DNA from 2 places in the Lacrimispora sp. YZC11 genome. Region 2 is predicted to be linked to the other one. Evidence: a T-box and tRNA genes for the amino acid it is inferred to sense, from the RefSeq annotation. Region 2 holds a T-box; the other holds one or more tRNA genes.
What was found. The T-box of region 2 lies ahead of pheS (phenylalanine--tRNA ligase subunit alpha). A T-box ahead of a tRNA ligase gene usually reads a tRNA of that ligase, here a tRNA-Phe.
Positions count from the first base shown of each region.

Region 1: it encodes a tRNA-Phe, which carries the amino acid that the T-box ahead of pheS (phenylalanine--tRNA ligase subunit alpha) is inferred to sense. The anticodon was not compared.

Region 1 is NZ_BAAJYQ010000020.1:336,751-349,044, forward strand. It holds gene AC27IJ_RS23015 (methyl-accepting chemotaxis protein) at 1-893, shown strand, start outside; gene AC27IJ_RS23020 (desulfoferrodoxin family protein) at 1,219-1,611, opposite strand; gene AC27IJ_RS23025 (DUF1848 domain-containing protein) at 1,978-2,913, shown strand; gene AC27IJ_RS23030 (MBL fold metallo-hydrolase) at 3,189-4,070, shown strand; gene AC27IJ_RS23035 (cysteine hydrolase family protein) at 4,184-4,696, shown strand; tRNA gene AC27IJ_RS23040 (tRNA-Phe) at 4,849-4,921, shown strand; tRNA gene AC27IJ_RS23045 (tRNA-Gly) at 4,966-5,036, shown strand; gene AC27IJ_RS23050 (V4R domain-containing protein) at 5,383-5,907, shown strand; gene AC27IJ_RS23055 (GGDEF domain-containing protein) at 6,095-7,354, shown strand; gene AC27IJ_RS23060 (sensor histidine kinase) at 7,468-8,829, opposite strand; gene AC27IJ_RS23065 (LytR/AlgR family response regulator transcription factor) at 8,843-9,592, opposite strand; gene AC27IJ_RS23070 (flavodoxin family protein) at 9,996-10,694, shown strand; gene AC27IJ_RS23075 (rhodanese-like domain-containing protein) at 10,876-11,193, shown strand; gene AC27IJ_RS23080 (hypothetical protein) at 11,227-11,709, shown strand; gene AC27IJ_RS23085 (hypothetical protein) at 11,702-12,007, shown strand.
Region 2 is NZ_BAAJYQ010000016.1:61,961-74,254, forward strand. It holds gene AC27IJ_RS15625 (SPL family radical SAM protein) at 1-328, shown strand, start outside; gene AC27IJ_RS15630 (LysR family transcriptional regulator) at 325-1,212, opposite strand; gene AC27IJ_RS15635 (ABC transporter ATP-binding protein) at 1,326-3,056, shown strand; gene AC27IJ_RS15640 (ABC transporter ATP-binding protein) at 3,058-4,803, shown strand; gene AC27IJ_RS15645 (hypothetical protein) at 5,134-5,373, shown strand; T-box leader at 5,492-5,738, shown strand; gene pheS (phenylalanine--tRNA ligase subunit alpha) at 5,814-6,833, shown strand; gene pheT (phenylalanine--tRNA ligase subunit beta) at 6,852-9,272, shown strand; gene AC27IJ_RS15660 (phosphopyruvate hydratase family protein) at 9,416-10,615, shown strand; gene AC27IJ_RS15665 (ABC transporter ATP-binding protein) at 10,931-12,294, opposite strand, start outside.

The DNA.
Region 1 (12,294 bases), on a different contig from region 2:
CCTGTGGGAACCTTACGGTTCAAAGTAATTGTGAATATCCAGGTGAATTTAACGGAATACGCAGTTCCATGGAAATGATTGCTTCCCGTTTAAATGATACCATAATAAACATCCGTTCCTCTGCAGAGGAGGTTAATTCTGGAGCAGGACAGGTTTCCTGTGCCTCCCAGGCGCTTGCCTCCGGAGCAGCCATGCAGGCGGAAACGGTAGAGGTACTGAATGCTTCCATTGTAAATATTTCGGAAATGACAGAAGATAATTCGGATCATGTACGGAAGGCTTCCGACTATGTAAAGCAATCCGCAACAAGAGTCAGCGCAGGCAACCGGCACATGCAGAGCCTTCATTCAGCGATGGAAGAGGTAAGCCTGTCTTCTGAGAAGATATCCGGCATCACGAAGATGATTGAGGACATCGCATTTCAGACCAACATTCTGGCTTTAAACGCCGCTGTTGAGGCGGCCCGGGCAGGAAGTGCGGGCCAAGGATTTGCGGTAGTTGCAGGAGAAGTGCGGAACCTGTCAGCCAAGTCCGCTGATGCGGCAAAACAGACTGCCCGACTGATCGAGAATACGGTAAAGGCGGTATCAGAGGGAAAGAAACGGACGGATGAGACGGCAGGAATCCTAAAAGAGATCGCAGATAAATCTATTCTTGTAGAACAGGTGATGGAAGAGATTGAGTCAGCTTCTCTGGAACAGGCCAAGGCTATGGAACAGATCCTGGAAGGACTCTCCCAGGTATCTGCCGTGGTGCAGTCCAATGCAGCAGCAGCGGAGGAAAGCTCGGCTTCCAGTGAAGAACTGGCAGCACAGGCACAGGCTTTGAGGCAGGAGGTCGCCAAGTTCAAACTGTTTGAGGAATCTGTTTCCCATGAAGAAAAAGAAAATTAAAAAAGGCCAATCCCGGCTCTCTGCGGTGTCATAGGGACAATTTTAGTGCTTCCCAGACTGTTTGGCGTGACAGGAATCTATTTTGCACAGCCCGCTGCGGACTTGCTCACCATTCTGGTATGTGTTTTGTCTGTTCGGCTGATGAAGAAGACTGCAAGCAGAAATATGCTCTGTGAATCCGATCCGCTGGGATGACGATCATAATAAAATGTGTGTCAAATATAATAATCCCTGAGCTTGTTCATTTGCTCAGGGATTATTTCGTATCTGGTTTGTTTTTCTTAAATTGTCTCTAGGATACCGTGGACTTTGGGGAGTTTTTTCGTTACGCCTTTGTTTTCCAGAACCCATGAAGATTACAGTAGGCGAAAGCGGCCTTTGGAGAATCGCCGTCCTCCAGTGTAAATTGTGCCACCGGTTCACAGTCCGGGCTTAAGCTTACCCTCATGATGCTTCCTGCCGTTGTCTGTAAGCAGACCCAGGTAATACTGTGATCCTCGGTCATGGGATGGAACGTGCTGCCTACCTTTACGGTCACATGGTTTCCTTCTGTTTCAATGACCGGGACATGCTTTTCTGCGGCTCCGTCCGAGGTATTAGGTTCCAATATTTCAAAAGGCTTCAAGCTGTCCGGAAGTGCAGCATTGGGAGCTCCGGAGATGGCTTCCAGAATGACGTTATGGTTTTTGTCGGTTAAAAATACAGGCTCGTTTTTCATGGGGATCCTCCAATCAAGAATTCTTCTTTTTTATCTCATATTAAAAATGGGTATCATTGCGGGCGCTGATATAAAGCTGCTTCATTTCATTTATCAGAATTCCCATATGATAGCAGAAACATTATGCCAACTTTTTCCATACGGTTACCATGATTTTATTAACGCTACCAGTCTATTCTTCCCGTATCTATACTGATTAAAAAGTTCTCCTGCTCTTTCATGAATTTGTGAATATTTAGGAAGGCGTATGTACCGTCCTGAGCGGCTCATTTTTTGAAAATTAAAAAAATATGGTTTAAAGCCGTTGAAGAGGGCGCATTGTTGGCTTATAATGGCTTTACTAAGAAGAGACAGGAGTAAGATGAGATGATACTCAGTGTCAGCAGGAGGACCGATATTCCACAATTTTATCCGGATTGGTTTTTTGACAGGTTAATGGAGGGGTACCTTTACGTAAAAAATCCCATGAACAGTCATCAGATCAGCAGGATCGACCTTTCCCCGGAGCAGGTGGAGCTTATAGTATTCTGGACGAAAAACCCGGAACCAATGATGAAACGGATCCGGGAGCTGGGGGACATTCCTTTTTATATCCAATTCACGCTGACTGGATATGGGAAAGATATTGAACCTGGCCTGCCGGATAAAAGACGTTTGACCGATGTTTTCCGGAATACGGCAGAACAAGTAGGAAAGGACCGTATGGTCTGGCGGTATGATCCCATATTCCTTAACGGCCGGTACCGGGAGGAATACCATTTGCGGGCCTTTGAGGAAATCGCCAGAGGCGTATGCGGTTTGACGGATAAAGTAGTGATCAGCTTTCTGGACAAGTATGGGAAAACAGAGCGTAACATGAAGGGAATCCCGGTAGAAGAAATGAATGAGGAAGGGATGAAGAAGCTGGCTGGAAGGCTGGCTGGGATCGCTGGGACCTACGGACTCAGGATAGAAGCGTGTGCGGAAAAAACAAACTTAAGCTCTGTAGGAGTTTCCCGGGGAAGCTGCATTGATCCCGTTATGGCGGAACATTTAATTGGCGGTCCTGTATGCCGGAGGAAGGATAAAAACCAAAGAATGGAATGCGGATGCCTGGAAAGCGTTGAAGTGGGAACCTATGACACCTGCCTGTCCGGGTGCAGGTATTGCTATGCCAATGACAGCGTGGAGGCGGTGAAGAGAAAGAGTACTTTATATGATGTGCATAGCCCTCTGCTTTGCGGAAAGGTGGAAGAAGGAGACAGGATCACACAGCGGAAAGCAAAACCAGTCCGGGAGGACCCGACTCTTCCTTTTCTGTGACCAGGATTATTTCTTATTATAATCATATAGCTTTTATTGCCTGAGATGCAAGTGCCGGCCATAGCGACATGGCTGGCAGGGGATAAAGCCTTTCTCCTGAGAATACAAAGGCAGGAGATAACAGCATAGGAAATGGGCAGCCATCCACTAGTTTATAAAAATGTGTGGAAAGTATGGTGAGAAATCTGGTATAATTTTTTAATATATAAAAGCTGATACGAAGCAAACTTATATATCCACAATATATGGATTTTTACTGATTGGAGGTTTCACAAATGTATGAGTTAAATCAGGTTAGTACAAATTGCTATTACGTTCAAAGTCCGGCAAAGATTGGCATTGTTAAGCTTAATGATCTGGATGTATGCCTTATTGACAGTGGGAGTGATAAGGATGCAGGGCGAAAAGTCAGGCAGATACTGGATGCCAATGGCTGGCGGCTGACAGCAATATATATTACTCATTCAAATGCCGACCATATCGGCGGTAATAAGTATTTGCAGAATCAAACCGGATGCAAAATTTATGCTCCAGGTATTGAATGTGACTTTACAAATCATACGCTTCTTGAACCGTCTTTTTTGTATGGCGGGTTCCCTCCAAAGGACTTGCGGCACAAATTCTTAATGGCGCAGGAGAGCAGCGCAGAATATCTTACTGATGATGTTCTTCCAAAGGGCATGAGTGTCATTCATCTTCCCGGCCATTTCTTTGATATGGTGGGTTATAGAGATATGGATGACGTTGTTTATTTGGCAGACTGCTTATCAAGCAAAGAGACGCTGGAAAAATATCAAATCGGGTTTATCTATGATGTATCTGCTTACCTTGAAACCCTGGAGATGGTGAAGACCCTAAAAGCAAAGGTTTTTGTACCTGCCCACGCAGAAGTGACGGACAACATCGCCCCACTGGCTCAGATTAACATTGACAAGGTTTATGAAATAGCAGAAAAGATACTTGATATTTGTAAGAATCCGATTATCTTTGAAAAGGTTTTACAGCAGCTTTTCATTGATTATGGCCTGGATATGAACTTTGAGCAATATGTGCTTGTTGGCAGTACCGTTCGTTCCTATCTTTCCTGGCTAAAGGATACGGGGCGGATTGCAGTAATTTTCGAACACGGACAACTGCTTTGGAAAACAATCGAGTAAACAGCCTTATCTAAATTATTGCAGATTATGTGCAATCACTTCTGCAGGCGAATGATTACAAACCTACAGGAAGTTTATCTTATGTTCAATATATAAGATCAGGAGGCATTAAAATGGTACTGTTGGTAGTGGATACACAGGATATGATTGTCACAGATGAACTTTTTCAATATGAAACATTTGTCAATAACCTAAAACAATTACTGCGCTTAGCAAGAAACAATGGCGTAGAGATTATTTATGTACGTCACGATGATGGTTTTGAGCTGACCAAGGGTGTAAAGGGATTTGAAATATTTGAGCAGTTTTCGCCAATGAATGACGAGAGAATATTTGATAAACATTTTAACAGTGCGTTTAGGGATACGGGTTTATCTGAATATTTACGCTCTAAAAACGAAAATACCATTATGATTGCAGGTTTACAAACCGATTATTGTTTGGATGCAACGATAAAGTGTGGTTTTGAACATGGATTTGAAATGATAGTTCCGGCTTATTGCAATACAACTGTTGATAATGAGTATATGACCGCGGAGCAGTCATACAAATATTATAATGAAAAAATGTGGAATGTGAGATATTCAAAGTGTGTAAGTCTTGAGCAGGCATGTGATATGTTTTGATCTGCAAATCTTGGAAACGTACGTTCTGGTTTTGAGAATGGAAAGATGAGTGAGATTTTATTGAGAATTATGTTTTTTTGACATAATTTAGAAAACTTGTCTTGACAAGAGGTAAGAAATCTTGTAGAATTATCCGTGTCGCAAGTGATTGTGCCCAGATAGCTCAGTTGGTAGAGCAGAGGACTGAAAATCCTCGTGTCGCTGGTTCGATTCCGGCTTTGGGCATTGTGCTTTTCAAAGCACCTTTGAAATATTTGCAGAAATTCCTTGCGGGTGTAGTTCAATGGTAGAACACTAGCCTTCCAAGCTAGATACGTGGGTTCGATTCCCATCACCCGCTTTAACAAAAGAAACCCATTTTTAACTTAAGTTAAAAATGGGTTTCTTTTTATTGTATGGCAATCCTTATTCAAACATTTTATTGAGGACATCAAAAAGGCGATTTAAAGCATATTGATTATGATTATAAAAAAATTGTTGTATTATAAAATAAAGTATACATTTCTCACATGAATTGTTTGGGTCACCATACCTGTTGCAGGCTGGTAAATAGCTATGTATCTTATACCCAAGACGCCTGTGAAGAACCAGTGTGGCTTCGTGATATTATCGGCTCGTAAGTCTGGTGCATATTTGGGAGATTGCTGGTAAGCATTTTTTAGTAGACATTTTAAGGAGGAGTTTTTATGCATCATGAAAGCAAACCGTCCCAGTTCACCTGGGAATGCCTTGGAAACATTGATGAGGGAAGAAAGCATTTAGGATCTGATGTGCCGGTGCTCGTTTACCGTCTGCTGCAATATACCTTAAAGGATGTTTTGGCCCGCGAATACGACGAGGAGACTGCCAGCCGCCTGTATTGGACTGCCGGGCACCTGGCCGGCAAGGAACTGGCAAAAAATGTACTGGATTTATCGGGTGACTTTGATTTCTTCATAGCTAACTTAACGAATAAGCTGAAGGAGCTGAAAATCGGTATACTGCGTCTTGAAAGAGTGGATATGGATCTCCTTTCATTTACTCTGACCGTTTCAGAGGATCTGGATTGTTCCGGACTTCCTATTACCGGAAAAACGGTATGTGATTATGATGAGGGTTTTATTGCAGGGATTCTGGAAGTCTACAGTGGATCGCAGTTCAGCGTCAGAGAGATTGATTGCTGGTCCACGGGAGACAGGACCTGCCGGTTCATAGCTGAGAGCCTTAGGTGACGTGACAGGAAGTATAATCTGAAGTTTAACCATAATAAGATACATAAATAAGATACATAGTGATTTGCCCCTAAAGATAGATAAACCTTATGATACTGTGACAAAGAAAGCCGAAGGATTTTGGTGTTGAGGTTATGCATCGTGCTGCTTTGGGAACGGGGGAAGAGTAGTGATAAGGAGGCTGGGTATGAACCAGGAAGACCATAAGATGCTAATGGCAATGCAGGATTTATTTGAGAAACTGCTGTCCGGCAAGCGATGCGATGCGATGGACGCAGCTGCCACTGCGCCGGAATGGCAGAAGCTTATTGGACAAGCCAACCAATTGATTCAAAATATAAATGAGATGAATCATCTGGCGATTGACTTATCGGAAGGAATGCTGAAAGGGCCGCTTCCAGCCCGGGACAATTATCTGTCAGGCCCCCTTAAGCAGCTGCACTCCCAGCTCTCTGTTTTAACCCAGAGCGGGAAACAACTTAAAGAAGGATATGTGGTCAGCAAGCTTGAATCTGCCGGAGAACTGTATGATATGTTTAACGGGCTGATTGACTGGGTGGCGGATGCCTCGATAAGAGAAAACAAGGACGCTTCCCTGGAGATTTCCGCACCTGTCAGCAGCTGGCGTTATCACCAGATCCTCCAGGCGCTTGATCTTCTCCACATTTTAGTGTTAGAGGTGGATTTCAGCGGCCATGTGGTATATTCCAATCGACCTGCAAAGCAGATGCTGGGAGACATTGAATATATATATTTCCAGCAGGCGCAGAACAATGTCCTGTTGACTCTGATCGCAGAGCTTGGCAAACTGGATAACTTTCCGGTTTTCCGTGAAGTTTATGATGACCGCAATAACACATGGTACCGGATTATGTCAAACAGATGCTTGCTGACCAATGGTCAGGTTCTGTACCTGTATGTGATAGAGGATGTCAGCGATTGGAAAACCAGAGAGCACCGCCTGCAGCAGACGGCATCGACTGATACCATGACAGGCGCTTATAACCGGGAAGCAGGGCTGAAGGAGCTGGAAAAAACCTTGTTATACAGCGACGCAACAAGCTGTCTGGCTTTTATTGACATTGACGGATTAAAGGCTATCAATGATACCTTCGGACACGATGAGGGTGATTATGTCATTAAGAACATTGCGAAGGTGATTTTGAACTCCATTCGCAGTTCGGATGTTGTCTGCCGGTATGGAGGTGACGAATTTTTCATCATCTTTAAGAAATGTATGGAGAATACGGCTGAAAAAATTATTGTAAGGATGTTCAGTGAACTGAAAAAACTGGAGAGCACAACTTCAAAGCCTTATGCACTGTCATTCAGCCACGGCATTTTGTCCTTTAACTCCGGTTCTGGATATAGTACGGCGGATCTTCTGCAGGAAGCAGACCGGAGAATGTATGCATGCAAAAAATGCAAAAAGAAGGAACGGATGTAAGACGAGGACTGTAAATCGGGACAAGACGTCATAAAGCGGCTTGCCCCGATTATTATTTTCCTTTTTGATGTTAAAACAAATTGATACAGTATCCATATCCTGCAATCCATGGTTCAGTTGGTCTGGTTTCCGCTTAATTTGGGTATATGGACCCTGACCAGGAAGGTCCTGCTTTCAGAATCCGCTTTATATATAACAAATCCGCCTAAACTCTCCGCAATTTGCTCAACAATTTTAAGCCCAAGTCCGTGACTTTGTTTCTCTGATTTTGTTGTATAAAATTTTCCGTTTTGTATGTGCATCTTTCCGTCAAAGGAATTGACCACCTGAAGCGTGACCCACTGCTGTTCGTTGGTACTGATGATTTCAATAAACCGCTCTGAAGCCGGAACCTTCTGGCATGCTTCTACTGCATTGTTAGCAAAATTTGAGAAAATACGGATCGCATCAATTACTGACATCCCGGTGTTGTAGGGAGCGATTACGCTTGATGAAAAATGAATTCTATTTTCCGCGCAGATATTAACAAGATCCTGAAGCATGGCGTCCAGAACAACACTGTCGGAATATTTTTCGTGGACCATTACTTTATTTTGCATCTCGTCAAACATGTCATCAATCAGCTTAAGCGCTTTTTCGTTTTCATTTACCTGGATCAATGATTTCAATGATACCATCATGGATCTAAAATCATGCTTGAATGCCCGGAAGCTTTCCGTGTAATTTTGGTAAGATATATAGTGTCTCACTTGCCTGTCATATTGCTCTTCCAGCATTTCCATTCTCCATCGGTATTCCAGCAGTTCAGTACTCTTGATAGACTGGTAAGTAGCGTAGATGAGCATGCCAAGGGTGAGGGAATAAGCTCCTAAACCCACCTTTACATACCATATGCCGTATGGAGACAATATATTGTCTGAAAATAATATATTTAAAGGAAATAAATCACGTCCGGAATTTATGACAGCCAAATTGGCCGCGGCTGCAATTTCATATGTGACCACAAATTTAAGCTGATTGCGGTTATATAAAAAGAGCTTGATCTTGTCATCGGATAGGATGGTCTTATACAGGATTGTAAAGAATATAAGCACCAAGGGAAGGACCAAAACGGTGCTTGCATTGTAAGTCTCTACATTAGAAGAATCATAGTTACGTAAAATAAACGCGCAGGCTACTGCAAATATGCCGCGGCCGCAATAAGCGCCTAATACAGAGCCGCTTCCGCCGTAGGCGGCCTGAAGCCAGTCCATTCCAGTAGAAAAGCGAAGCCCTACGGTCATGGTGACCATGAGTATCGGAAGCCTTAGCCATCGTATATCCGTTGGGTTTAGGAAGTTATACGCTGCGGCAATGATTGCCAGAACTATCATGACTTGAATAGGCCGTCTCTTCTGTACTGGAAAAAGCTTGCGGTAGTAAAATATAAAAGAATAGTAGTACAGGAGAACTACCGGGATTACAATATAGATCATAGCTTCTCCTTTTCTAATTTAAACTTTTGGAATTATAAACATGAAAACGTGAAATATAATCTGAAAATGCCCTTTTCAAGGATTGAACATAAGTAACTCCTACCGGAACTGTTTCTCCGGTTTTTAACAGAATGGTCTGCTGCTTAAATGTCACGATGTAGGGTAGGTGAACCAGGTAAGAACGATGGGACCGCACAAAGTCCTTTCCGGAAAGCTTTTTTTCTATGTGCTCCATGCTGTCATAGAACTTCGCTGATTTCCCGTCATTATAATGAACCGTTACAATTCTTTGCCAAATTTCAAAATAAGAGATCTGATGGACAGGAATCGCGCTGGTTTTGCCATCAAAATCGAAAATGAATAATTCATCTTCTTTCTTCGAAGCAAACTCTGCTGCTTTTAGGAAAACTTCCTCCAGCTTTTCTATACTTGTGTTTTCCTTTAGCAGATATTGGAGAGCATTCACATCAAACGCCTCATATACATAATCCTCATAACTGGTTAAAAAGACGATCTGGGCCTTGCAGTCGCAATCCCGTAGCTTCCGGGCCGTCTCCATCCCGTCTGTTTTACCCATCATGATATCTAAAAATATAATATCTGTTTGTTCAGGCGCTTCAGAATAATGGAAAAGCAGGGATTCTCCGCTAAGATAACTGGAAAGTTGGATCTTTATCTGATGCTTCTCTGCAATTTGGGAAATTAATTCCGCGTATTGATTAATCGCGCAGCGGCTGTCATCGCATAATGCAATTTTTAGCATATTTTATTTAACTCCCTTCTTCTTGTAAACTAGTTAGTAAATTAGCTCTTGTGATCCTATACTCCCATTGGCGCATGAACCTTTTTGTTGACCCACTTGATTCCTTTCATGTTTGGAAGATGGAGCTTATCATTCGTTCAACCTTACGGTTATATGATAATATTTAGGATTGGATACGTCAAGTAATTCAGTCGTAACATCGGCTTGTAACCGGCGGAAGGGTTTGCTGGTATAAAAAATAGATAAAAATATTATTATTATGTGGAGAATTTTTATAATTATCTGTTATAATATTATCTGAAACAAATTTAGCTCCGCATAAGATTCCCTGTGTGGCTGACCAGGGATTTTTTTTGGACCGCTTTTTTCTTTCACATGGATTCTTTTATAGGAGGGTTCAATCATGAAAATTACCGTGATCTACGCAACACAGCGAAAGTTAAAATCCAGCACTTACAACATTGCACAGCGGTTTATACAGAATCTGTCGGAAAAAGATTCTGTAAGGGAATTTTTTCTGCCCAAAGATATGCCTAATTTTTGCTCAGGCTGTTGGAACTGCTTTACTGATTATAGGAATTGTCCGGATTATGGCTATTTGAAACCGATTTTGGAATCCATGCTTGAAGCGGATATGCTGATTTTTACTGCACCTGTTTACGTCTATCATGTTCCGGGGCAGGTAAAAGCATTTCTTGACCATTTTGGATATCAATGGATGGCTCATCAGCCCAGAAAGGAAATGTTTCACAAGCAGGTCCTTCTCATCTCTACAGCGGCAGGCGCAGGAACAAGGTCAACGCTCCGGGATTTAAAGGACAGCATGACCTTCTGGGGAATTTCACGCATCTATACTTTTGGAAGGAGCGTCTACGGAAGCGATTGGGATACTGTGGCTGACGAAAGGAAGGCTAAGCTTCAAAAGGAAATTGACAGACTTTCGGCTAAAATTAAAGGAAAAAGAAGACCCATAACTCCCTCTTTGAAGGTTAAAGCCTTATTTTATTCCATGAGGTTTATGCATAAAAAGTTTAAGTTTAATCCTGCGGATGTGCGTTACTGGGAATCTTTGGGATGGCTTGAAAAAGAGAGACCATGGTGATGCAGATCTTATTAACCCTTTGATCTTATTTCTTATAGATATCCAAGTATAATCGGGTAGGGAAGCGTTTGGGGAGATGAAATTCTCATTTATGTAACAATATCACTGAGATATTACCTTATAACCGTTATAATGAAAACATCGTTATAAGAATGATTTTAAATGAGAAGGAGATGCTGAAATGAGTATATTTAACTTTTTTTCTAACCGCTCGGATTTTGCTTCAGGAATTGAGCAGGCAAACAACACATCCAATGCAGTATTGCTGGATGTACGTACGGTGCAGGAATATGCCAATGGCCATGTTCCAGGAAGTGTAAATTTGCCTCTGGATCGTCTGGACTCCAATAAGCTTGACAAAAACAATCCGGTTTTTGTTTATTGCCGCAGTGGAGCCCGCAGCAGACAGGCCTGCCGTTACCTGCGGACCAATGGTTATTCTGTTACAGATATAGGCGGGATCGCGGATTACCGCGGCAAACTGGAAAAGGGAATATAACTAGAAATTAGGATTGATTTGGCAGGTGAAACAATGGGGCATTTAGGCTTTTCCTATATAGGGCTGATTTTCTTACTTATGTTAATGATACCTAATCTAATATGGACAAAATATCAGCCGGAAGGGTATGATTCTCAAAGTGAGAATAAGGTCCTTCTGATCCTTGAACGTGCAGGCCAGGTTCTTGTCACCTGCGGCGCGCTTATTTTTTCTGACCTTAATCTTCGCAAATGGTCACCATGGTCCCTATGGCTTGCTGCCGCGGCGATATTAATGGCTCTTTATGAAGGCTGGTGGATCAGATATTTCAGAAGCCAGAGGACATTGGCTGACTTTTACAGCAGTTTTTGCGGTGTTCCCGTGGCTGGTGCATCATTGCCTGTTGCAGCATTTTTTCTTCTGGGAGTATATGGGAAAGTGGTCTGGCTTTTGGCATTCACGGTTATTTTGGGAATCGGGCATATTGGCATTCATCTGCAGCATCGCAGGGAAATGGACGGTAACGGCAATGGATAAAGTTGAAGAATTGATTACCCTGATTGCCGCTAACGCGAAGTGGGACAGGGATAACCGGATTGACGAAATAATCGATGAGCTTCTTAGGCATGTGATGGACGAAAAGCCTGTCACGGCAAGACAGTGCATTAAGGTTCTTCCTCAAATTGCCGCAAGCAAGTCCGGTATGGCTGAGTGCATCAGCGATGAATTGGAAAAAGCCAATCCCCATAGATATAAAAGTAGTATGCAATCACTGATATGCAAAGTTATTCAGAATGCCCTTGAAAGCATCAACCGTGTTAGGCGGAAAGTATAAACATAGCAGCAAGACTGCAAATTCTCACCCATCCTTTAAAATGGAGCCTCGTAAAATGACCGGATCCCGGTCATGGCGCGAGGTTCTTTTTCTTTTTGGAAAAGACTAGCTGTTTTTTCAACTTGTATGCAATCTTAGTGTAGGGATTTTTTGGAAAAATTCAGTTATTATTTGTAGAAAACATCAGAAGATTACAAAATAGCAAAAAAAAAAATGTAGAAAATGCTAATAAAATGGTTGATTTTAAAGAATGGATATGATATATTTTACAAAGTAAACAATAAAGA
Region 2 (12,294 bases):
TAATGAGGAAAATATCCTTTCAATCGTAAAAGCCGCCCATGATACCGGAGCCAGTTTTATTTATCCTGCTTTTGGGGTGACTTTGCGCAATAACCAGAGAGAATGGTATTTTGACCGTCTCCGGGAACGGTTTCCCCAGCAGGATCTGGTTTCAGAATATATCAAGCGTTTTGGAAACAGTTATGAATGTACAAGCCCGGGTGCAAGAAAGCTGTGGCAGGTATTTTCCCGGGAATGTGAGCGGTATGGGATATTATACCGGATGAAAGACATCATTCATGGTTACAAAAAGAATTACGAGGTAACCCAGTTAAGTCTTTTTGATTAGGAAAGGGACATCAGCTCTCCGAAATAGGAAACAAATTCTTTGGCTATGTTTGAAACATAGCCATTTTTTTTATACACGGCCGCCATTCTGGTAACAGTATCCTCAGAGTCGATCTCCCTGAAAACGAGGTCAGTGTGTTCCCCTATTTTGCTGATGGATTCAGGCACCAGAGCGATTCCCAGACCAGTGCTTGCCCATTGGAGACAGGTTCTGGCATCATCATTGCGGCAAAAAACATTGGGCATGATACCGCTGTTTTGGAAGGCAAGGGAGATGATGGAATCAAACCGGCGGTAATAGATCAAAGGCTTGCATGAAAGGTCTGTCAGCCTGATTTTATTCATGGGAACGCCTGAAAAAAAGGAAGGGTTTCCAACCGCCATTAATGGTTCCTCTTTTCCGTACACACATTCAAAACCCTCCGCATTAAATGGAGTCCTGATAATGGCGCATTCCACAATCCCGTTTTTCATCTTTTCCAGAAGCTCGTAGGTATTTCCTTCTGTGACTTCAAACCGTACCTTTGGATGGGTGCAGCAGTATATCTTTAAAAAGTCGTGGAGCAGATTGCCGGAAGAAGAGATGGTTCCCAGCTTTAAAATTCCTTTGGAGGCAGTTGGAAAATGATCGAGTTCTTCCACAATGGAGTCCATCATGGACAGGATGTCCCTGGCCCGGGAATAGAGAAACGCACCTGCTTCTGTCAGCTCTGTTTTTCTGGAGCCGCGATCAAAAAGCTTTACCCCAAGCTCTTCTTCCAGCAGAATGATCTGCTTACTTAATGGTGGCTGGGATAATCCCAGCTTTTTTGCTGCGGCTGTAAAGCCTCCGGTTTCTGCAATTGTTGTAAAATAGTAAAGCTGCTTTGAATTAATTGGATTCATTGGGATATCCTCTATTTCATATTTATGTATTGTAATATTATACCAAAATGGTATAATGTTACAAGGTATTATTCCAAAAATGTATTTAATTTTTAAAAGCGGAGGAATATAGGATGAAAAAGCTCCTGAAATATTTAAAGGACTATAAGATAGAAAGCGTTATGGGACCGTTATTTAAGCTTCTGGAAGCCTGCTTTGAATTATTGGTGCCTCTTGTAGTGGCAAAGGTGATTGACGTAGGGATTAAGTCCCAGAATATGCCTTATATACTTAAGATGGGCGGATTATTGGTGCTGCTTGGCGTCATAGGCCTTGTCTGTTCTATTACGGCTCAGTATTTTGCGGCAAAAGCAGCGGCCGGCTTCGGAACTTCTCTCAGAAATGATTTGTTTGCCCACATCAACAGGCTCTCGTACCATGAAATTGATTCCATTGGGACGGCGACCCTGATTACCCGTATTACCAGCGATGCCAATCAGGTACAGTCTGGAGTGAACTTATTCCTCCGTCTGTTCCTTCGTTCTCCGTTTGTGGTATGCGGCGCTATGATCATGGCGTTTACCATCAATGCCAGGGCAGCTCTTGTTTTTGCGGTGCTTATCCCTGTTCTATCCTTTGTTGTATTCGGCATTATGCTGATCAGCATCCCATTATATAAAAAGGTGCAGAAGCAATTGGACCAGGTGCTTTTGGCTGTCAGGGAGAATCTTGAAGGAGTCCGTGTCATCCGTGCGTTTGACCGCCAAAATGATGAAATACGCCGGTTTGATGAGGAAAATGGCCTTTTAGTACGCTTCCAGGTTTTTGTAGGAAAGATTTCAGCCTTAATGAATCCCCTTACCTATGTGCTGATCAACTTAGGTGTCATCGTTCTTATAAACACCGGCGCCAGACAGGTGCAGAGCGGCATCATCACCCAGGGGGAAGTGATTGCTTTGGTAAATTACATGTCCCAGATTTTGGTGGAGCTTGTGAAACTGGCAAATCTGATCATCACGATTTCAAAATCCTTAGCCTGCGGAGGCCGGATTAGCGCTGTGTTTGAACAGGAACCAGCCATTACAGAGGTTTCTCATAAGGATGTGGAAGAAAAACAGGATGTTCCCAAAGTAGAATTTGAGCATATGACGTTTGCCTATACAGGGGCCAAGGATGCGGCATTAAGCGGTTTATCCTTTCAGGTCATGAAGGGGGAGACCATTGGAATCATCGGAGGAACAGGTTCCGGTAAGACTACGCTGGTTAATCTGATTCCCCGGTTTTATGAGGTCACAGAAGGATCCGTAAAGGTGGGAGGAGTTGACGTAAAGCAATATCCTTTGGGCCAGCTTAGGGAGCTGGTTGGGATTGTCCCTCAAAAGGCGGTGCTTTTTAAAGGAACCCTTCGGGAAAATATGAAATGGGGGAAAAAGGAGGCAACAGATCAGGAGATTTATGAGGCTCTTTCGATTGCCCAGGCAAAAGATTTTGTAGAGGAAAAAGGACAGGGGCTGGAGCTCACGATCCAGGCGGGAGGAAAGAATCTTTCCGGAGGGCAGCGTCAGAGGCTTGCAATTGCCAGGGCATTGGTAAAAGACCCTAAAATTCTCATTATGGATGACAGCGCCTCTGCCCTGGATTTTGCTACCGATGCCAGGCTTAGAAAGGCAATTAAGGAAAGTACCGGGAGTATGACTGTATTCCTGGTATCCCAGAGAGCTTCCAGCATTAAAAACGCGGACAGGATCCTGGTCCTGGATGACGGGCAGATGGCAGGCTGGGGAACTCATGAGGAGCTGTTAGCTTCTTGCCAGGTTTACCGGGAAATATGCTTATCCCAGCTGTCTAAAGAGGAGGTGCAATAGCATGGACATAAAAAATTACAGATATACTGTCAAACGGATCCTTAGCTGCATTGGCCGTTATAAATGGGGAGTTGCTGCTTCCTTGGCTTGTGCCTTTGTCACGGTCCTGCTGACGTTGTACGTTCCCATCCTCACAGGCCGGGCTATTGACTGCATTGTGGGAGCAGGAGCTGTTGATTTTGCCGGCATGTGGACGATTTTAAAACAAATCGGAGTTATCATAGCAATAACAGCGGCAGCCCAGTGGCTTATGAGCCATATCAACAATCTGGTTACCTACCGGGTGGTAAAGGATATCAGAACCCAGGCATTTGATAAGCTGGAGATCCTTCCTTTAAAATATATTGACTCCCATTCTCACGGAGATATCATAAACAGGATCATCACGGATATCGACCAGTTTTCCGACGGGCTGCTAATGGGCTTTACCCAGCTGTTCACCGGAGTTCTCACCATTTTGGGAACACTGGTTTTCATGTTTTCCATGAATCCGGCCATAACGGTTGTGGTGGTACTGGTAACACCGGTTTCCCTGTTTGCCGCAAGCTTTATTGCAAGAAGGACCTTCCGCATGTTTAAGATGCAGTCACAGACCAGAGGGGAGCTGACTTCTCTTGTGGAAGAGATGCTGGGAAATCAGAAGGTGGTGCAGGCTTTTGCACATGAAGCCGATGCACAGGAGAAATTTGAAGATATTAATGAAGATTTGCGTGTCTGGAGCTTAAAAGCCACATTCTTTTCCTCCATTACCAATCCTGCAACCCGCTTCGTGAACAGCCTGGTTTATGCCAGCGTTGGAATCGCCGGAGCCTTTGCGGCTGTAAAAGGGCTATTATCCGTAGGACAGCTTTCCAGCTTTTTAAGTTATGCCAATCAATATACAAAGCCATTTAATGAAATATCGGGTGTGATTACTGAGCTTCAAAACGCCCTGGCCTCTGCTGCACGTGTGTTTGAACTGATTGACGAAGAGCCTGAAGTCCCGGAGAAGCCTGATGCTGCAGTGCTTAGCAATGCAAAGGGAGAGGTATCCCTGGAACATGTGTACTTTTCCTATAACCCGGAGACCGCCTTAATTGAGGATATGAATCTAAAAGTACGTCAGGGACAGAGAGTAGCAATTGTAGGCCCAACGGGCTGTGGAAAAAGCACGGTGATTAATCTTCTCATGCGTTTTTATGATGTGGATTCCGGTTCTATCCAGGTGGATGGGACAGATGTGCGCCATATGACCAGACAAAGCTTAAGAACCAGTTACGGCATGGTGCTTCAGGAAACCTGGCTGAAATCAGGGACCATTCGTGAAAATATCGCTTATGGAAGACCGGATGCGGCTGAAGAGGAGATCATTCTTGCCGCAAAGGAGGCTCATGCCCATGGTTTTATCAGGCGAATGCCGGAAGGATATGATACCATCATATCGGAAGACGGCGGAAACTTATCCCAGGGTCAAAAGCAGCTTTTATGCATTGCCAGAGTCATGCTCTGTCTTCCACCTATGCTGATCCTCGATGAAGCAACTTCCTCCATTGATACCAGAACCGAGATAAAAATACAGAAGGCTTTTGGAAAAATGATGGAAGGGCGTACCAGCTTTATCGTTGCCCACCGGCTTTCTACGATTAAAGAAGCAGATGTGATACTTGTAATGCGGGATGGTCACATCATTGAGCAGGGAACTCATGACAGCCTGATTTCCCAAAATGGATTTTACGCGCAGCTTTATAATAGCCAATTTGCTGTTTAGTTCCCATAAAACTTAAAAATAGCGCCAGAAAGCGAGTCAAGATATGCTTTTCTGGCGCTATTATTATTTTTTTGTTATGAAACACTTTATAAAGTTCGATATTCATTATAAAATAATACAAAGGCGGTAAAAATATGTCAGAGATTATGGAGGCTGAGAGGACGGCCTCTTTCAGGCCTGTAATAGTTCCTTTGCAGTACACGGATAAGGGAAGGGGGTATGGATGATTTTTATGGTTCCATTACAGGAACGGATTAAGATATTGATTCTGTAAAAGACAGTTTAAAAATCTTGGTCTTATTTTAAGGTTTAAAAGAACAGGGGGAAAAAATGAGTTTTTTAGATATCATATTGACGGGTGCACTGATAGCTGAGAGTGTACTTTTAATTTTGCTGGTCCATTTTTATAAAAAAGAAAAAGAAAGAGTTCAGATTGAGAAAACGAAAAGAGCCGAAGATAAGAAATATATTGACATTTTTATAGAGCACCTGGAAAAACGGGCTGAAACCTATGAAATACTCCTTGAATTTAAAAGAATTTTAGAAGAAGCTTATAAAGATGCTATTTAAGAAAGGAAAAAGGCCGGATCCCCGGCTTATTACCTTCTGATACAATCCATATAAAAATAATCCTTGACATTTTGAACATCCGTTATTACAATGGTACGTAACGTTACAATTAAAAAGATTAAATGCAATGAAGGTGTAAGTAAATCCTTATTTTCTTCCAGAGAGAAGGGGCCATCGGCTGTAAGCCCTTTTAAGTTCAGCTAAGAGATTGAATTTCCCACCGAAGCAGCATGATTGAAACCAGTGACAGCTTTGGCTGCCGGTCTGGCGGGTAAGTCATGACGTCAATACACGTTACGTATACCGAGTGCCTGTGTCATACGCAGGAATCAGGGTGGTACCGCGAATATAGCTTCGTCCCTTTTTGGGGCGGAGCTTTTTTAGTTCATTTTCTGTTAAAGCAGGTAAATAAAATTTGATCATGAAAAGAAGGAGAGCCGATGAAGGACCAATTGGAAAAAATCAAACAGGAAGCATTAAAGCAGATTGAAGCTTCAGATGCGCTGGAAAAACTGAACGACATTAAGGTCGCTTATCTTGGAAAAAAGGGTGAGCTGACCAGTGTATTAAAGAGTATGAAGGACGTTGCACCGGAAGACAGGCCAAAGGTGGGCCAGATGGTAAATGACGCCCGGACCTTGATTGAGGGGAAATTAGAGGAGGCTATGTCCGCCCTGCAAAAGAAAGCCAGAGAAGAGCAGATGAAAAAAGAAGTGATTGATGTAACTCTTCCCGGAAGGCGGAATAAAGTAGGCCACACCCATCCCAACAACATTGCACTGGAAGAGGTTGAGAGAATTTTCATTGGCATGGGTTACGAGGTCATTGAAGGACCGGAGGTAGAATACGACTTCTATAACTTTGAAAAGTTGAATATACCCAAGAATCATCCGGCAAGAGACGAACAGGATACCTTTTATATCAGTGACAACATCGTATTAAGGAGCCAGACATCACCGGTTCAGGTCAGGACCATGGAAAAAGGCAATCTGCCCATCCGCATGCTGGCTCCCGGCCGTGTATTCCGGTCTGATGAGGTGGATGCGACCCATTCTCCTTCCTTCCATCAGATTGAAGGTCTTGTAATTGATAAAAATATCACATTTGCGGATTTAAAAGGAACCCTTGCGGAATTTGCAAGAGAGCTTTTTGGCTTAGAGACGAAAGTAAAATTCCGTCCTCACCATTTCCCATTTACAGAACCAAGTGCGGAAATGGATGTTACCTGCTTTAAATGCGGCGGAAAAGGCTGCCGTTTCTGCAAAGGCTCCGGCTGGATTGAGATTCTCGGCTGCGGCATGGTTCATCCAAACGTGCTTACGATGAGCGGAATCGATCCGAATAAATATTCCGGCTTTGCATTCGGCGTTGGATTGGAGCGGATTGCCCTGTTAAAATATGAAATTGATGACATGAGATTGTTATATGAGAACGACATCAGATTCTTAAAGCAGTTTTAAGGAAAGGAAGATAGATCAATGAATACACCATTATCATGGATTAAAGCATACGTTCCGGATTTAGACGTAACAGCTCAGGAATATACAGATGCCATGACGCTTACCGGATCAAAAGTTGAGGGCTATGTATGCCTGGATAAAAATTTAGAGAAAATCGTGGTTGGACAGATATTATCCATCACGCGTCATCCGGATGCAGATAAGCTGATCATCTGTCAGGTTAGTGTTGGTGCAGAAACCGTACAGATCGTCACAGGCGCATCCAATGTAAAGACAGGAGATAAGATTCCTGTGGTATTAGATGGAGGAAAGGTGGCAGGAGGCCATGACGGCGGTCCCCTTCCGGAAGAAGGAATCCGGATTAAAAAGGGAAAGCTTAGAGGAATCGAATCCTGCGGCATGATGTGTTCCATTGAAGAACTGGGATTTTCCAATGAAATGTATCCGGATGCTCCGGAAAGCGGAATTTACATTCTGCCTGAAGATACAGTAGTAGGTGCTGACGCCATTGAGGTACTGGGCCTGCGTGATTCCGTATTTGAATATGAAATCACCTCAAACCGTGTGGACTGCTATAGTGTGATAGGAATTGCAAGAGAAGCGGCTGCAACCTTTCATAAACCATTTGTACCTCCGGTGGTAACTGCAACAGGCAACAGCGAGGATATCCATGACTATCTGAAGGTATCCGTGGAAGACAGCTGTCTTTGTCCCCGCTATTGTGCGAGAATGGTGAAAAATATCAAGCTTGCTCCTTCCCCGGCCTGGATGCAGAGACGCCTTGCCGCATGCGGAATCCGACCCATTAATAATATCGTGGACATTACGAATTATGTAATGGAAGAGTACGGACAGCCAATGCATGCCTTTGATTATGACATGCTTGCAAATCATGAAATCATTGTAAAACGCGCGGGAGAAGGCGATACCTTCCAAACCCTTGACGAACAGGAGAGAAAGCTGGACAGCACCATTCTCATGATCAACGATGGGGAAAAGGCGGTAGGAATCGCCGGCATTATGGGAGGAGAGAACTCCAAGATCACCGATGAGGTGAATACCATGGTGTTTGAAAGCGCCTGCTTTGATGGGACCAATATCCGCCTTTCTTCTAAAAAAGTTGGATTAAGGACCGATGCTTCCGGTAAATTTGAAAAAGGACTTGACCCAAACAATGCCGAGGAGGCGATTAACCGCGCCTGCCAGCTGATCGAGGAGCTGGGCGCAGGAGAAGTCGTGGGCGGCATGATCGACATATATCCGGAGAAGCGTGAGGGAAAAAGACTTCCCTTTGAGCCGGAAAAGATGAACAGGCTTCTGGGAACTGAGATTGAACCGGAAACAATGCTTGGATACTTTAAAAAGCTGGATTTGGGATATGATGAGCCAGCAGGCGAAGTTCTTATTCCAACCTTCCGGCAGGATTTAAACTGTATGGCGGATTTGGCGGAGGAAGTTGCCAGATTCTTTGGATATGACAAGATCCCCGTATCCCTGCCAACAGGTGAAGCAACCACCGGAAAACTGTCCTACAAATTAAGGATAGAAGAGGTGGCAAGAGAGGTGGCGGAATTCTGCGGATTTTCCCAGGGAATGACCTATTCCTTTGAAAGCCCCAAGGTATTTGACCGGCTGCTGATTCCAGGTGACAGCCCGCTCCGCGTGACGGTGAATATCTTAAATCCGTTGGGAGAGGATTTCAGTGTTATGAGAACCTCCCCTCTTCATGGAATGTTAAACTCCTTATCCACCAACTACAACCGCAGGAATAAGAATGTCCGCCTTTATGAACTGGCCAATATTTATCTTCCAAAGGCGCTCCCATTAACAGAGCTTCCTGATGAAAGAATGCAATTTACCCTTGGTTTTTATGGGGATGGCGATTTCTTTGATATGAAGGGCGTTATTGAAGAATTTTTCGATAAAACGGGAATGCACAAAAAGCCTCATTACGATCCAAAGGGCAATAAAACATTCCTTCACCCAGGAAGACAGGCAGATATCGTTTATGATGGGGTAACCATCGGATATCTGGGAGAAGTCCATCCGGAGGTGGCTGACAACTATAAGATCGGGGAACGGGCCTATGTGGCGGTGATCGATATGCCATCCATGATCCCGTTCACAAGCTTTGACCGGAAATACACCGGAATTGCAAAATATCCGGCTGTTACAAGAGACATCAGCATGGTGGTTCCAAAGGAAATTCTGGTCGGACAGATCGAAGAGATCATCGAGCAGCGGGGCGGAAAGATATTGGAAAGCTATGAGCTTTTCGATATATATGAAGGAACCCAGATTTTATCAGGATATAAGTCTGTTGCCTATTCTATCACCTTCCGTGCAGGCGATCATACCCTGGAGGAGCAGGAGGTTCTTGCTGTGATGAAAAAGATCCTTAACGGATTACAGGGACTGGGAATTGAACTTCGGGCATAAAAGCCTTTTACACGTAAATCAATAAAAAAGATGCCAGGATGAGAGGCAAATCATCCTGGCATTTTTTCTCTGTACCTGCATGGATCTGGTAAATTCCGTCAATCCTTACGGTAAGAATGTAAAAAAGGACAAGGAGGCAAAATATGTTAAACGGCCTTGATATTATAGAAATAACAGGCAGGATAGTCAGGGATTCCTGGGGATATCCGGGAGTAGAAGCTGAAGTGATCCTGGAAAACGGTGCTCATGGAAGAGCAGCAGTTTCCATGGGAAATAACGGCAGTGCAGAGGAGCAGGTGAGGCTGGTCAATGACAGGCTTTCGGAAAGCATATTATTTGAGGATGCATCAGATCAGGGAAGAATAGACCGGATGCTTTCCCAGGCTGGAGATGAAAACTGGGCAGAAGTAGATGGAAATCAGGGAGTTCTGGCTATATCCATGGCGGTCGCAAGGGCGGCTGGTGCAGGACTTCATCTTCCCCTTTACCGTTATCTGGGGGGCACTTCGGCTCCTGTGATGCCGGTTCCCATGATGAGCATGATAAGCGGAGGCGGCGGGGATAAAGGTCTTGATTTTCATGAGATCATGATTGTACCTCAGGGAGCAAATTCCTATTCGGAAGGACTGCGTATGGGGGTGGAGATTTACCAGGCCTTAAAAAGGCTTTTATCCATAAGTGGCTTTAGCACCTCCACAGGAGATGGCGGCGGCTTTGAACCGGATATGAAAAACTCAGAGGAAGCACTGCATTATTTAATGGATTCCTTTAAGCTTACCGGATATAAACCGGGGGAAGATGTGCTTGTGGCCATCAATGCAGATGCTGACCGGCTGTACGAAAAGGAAAATGGCACCTACTGTTTTTCAAAGGAAAGCAGGAAAGGCGGAATCTCCATAAACAGGGCACAAAAGGATATGCTGGCCTATTATTTGAGGCTGTCGGATGGCTTTCCTATCTGTGCTGTCATGAATGGGCTGTGGAAAGAAGACCTGGAGGGAAGAAAGGAAATGATGAAGCTTCTGGAACACCGAACGCTTCTGGTGTCCAATGATTTTGCCGCGGCTAACGCCACAATCATCCGGTTGGAACAGGCAGGGACGGTATCAGGGGCATTGGAAATGGTGGAGAAGGCAAGAAAAGCCGGACATAAGGTGATCGTTGCCAGCGATGTGAAGGATACGGAAGAGTCTTTCATTGCGGACATGGCAGCGGCTGTCGGTGCCGATTATGTGAAGAGCGGCGCACCGTGCAGAGGAGAATGCACCGCAAAATATAATGAACTTCTGCGTATCGAAGAATTTTACAGGAAACACGGACAGACGGCAGTACATTTTGCCTGACCGGTCAGGGGAAAAAGAACCTGTTAAACCGACGGGATATCAGGTGTTATATTGAATCAAATAAGGAATTAAAATACGCTGGAGGGCGTTGGGATGAATCGGAGGATCGTGTCCATAATCAATTATCTGGTATCTGACAGTGAGGTGAGTCTGGATCTGTCAAGCCAGCATTATCATGTGTCAAAAAAGAATCCTGCGCAATGATATTAACGCAATTAATTTCTTATTAGTAGAATTTTTATCAATTGCAGTGAGGGAAATGATTAATTTGAGAAAAAAGGCAGCGGTTGTTTTTACATCCGCTGCCTGAATGATTCATGCTGTTTTGCCTGAAAACTGGCTGTTATAAATATCTGCATAAACACCGTCTTTGGAAATCAGTTCTTTGTGAGTACCTGTTTCTACAATGTCACCATTCTGCATTACCACAATGTTATCGGCGTGATAAATGGTTGACAGGCGGTGTGCCACCACAAAACTGGTACGGCCTTTGAGTAACCGCCACATGGCCTTTTGTATGACCATTTCGGTGCGGCTGTCTACGTTGGAAGTGGCTTCATCAAGGATAATAATTTCCGGATCAGCAACAAAGGCGCGGGCGATGGTGATCAGCTGCTTTTGCCCCTGTGATATATTGTCTGCACCTTCGCCCAGAACGGTATCATAACCTTCCGGCAGCTTTCTGATGAAATCATCGGCAAATGCGGCTTTGGCGGCTGCGTATACCTGTTCTTCCGTAGCGTTGTCGTTCCCGTACTTGATATTGTCATAAATCGTGCCGGAAAACAGCCATGTATCCTGCAAAACCATGCCGATACGGCGGCGCAGCCCGTCATAGCCAAAACTGCGGATGTCTGATCCGTCAATGCGGATCGAACCGCCCTGTACTTCATAAAAACGTTCCAGCAGATTGACAAGCGTTGTTTTTCCGGCACCTGTATGCCCGACAATGGCAATCATCTGCCCATCCCTTACCTGCAGGCTGAAATCGGTCATAAGAGGCGTATTGGTGTATCCAAAGCGCACACTGTCAAAAACGATCTTGGCCGGATCCTGCTCATAGGCAAGGGGCCCGTCATATTCCTCCATTTTTTCCGCATCCAGCAGGGCAAAGACCCTTTCCGCCGATGCCATAGCTGACAGCAGATTCGACCAAACCATTGAGAGATGGGAGATGGGGGAGGTGAATTGCCCGGAATACTGCAAAAACGCCTGTAAGTCTCCCAGAATCAAGCTTCCGCCCATAACCCGGAAGGCGCCAAATGCGGCAGTGAGCACATAAATGCTGTTTTGGACCAACATCATAAAATGCATCATACTTTGACCGAAAAACTTTGCTTTCCAGCCCGATTCACACAGATCAGAATTGGATTTGCGGAATTTGTCCAACACAGATTGCTCGCTGCCAAAGGTTTTAATCACCGTGAAGTTCTCATAGGTTTCTTCAATTGTACCATTGAGCTCACCCATGCTCTTTACATATTTCTTGTTGTTTTTTTGTGCAATTGGGGTGAATGCTTTTGTAATCAATATGCTGGCCGGAATCATCACGCAGGCCATTAAGGTGAGTGTCGGGCTGATGGTCAGCATAATAGCAAGCGTTCCAATAGCCAGGATCACACTGGAAATAAGCTGCGTCAGGCTTTGCTGTAAATTAGAAGCTACATTATCAATATCGT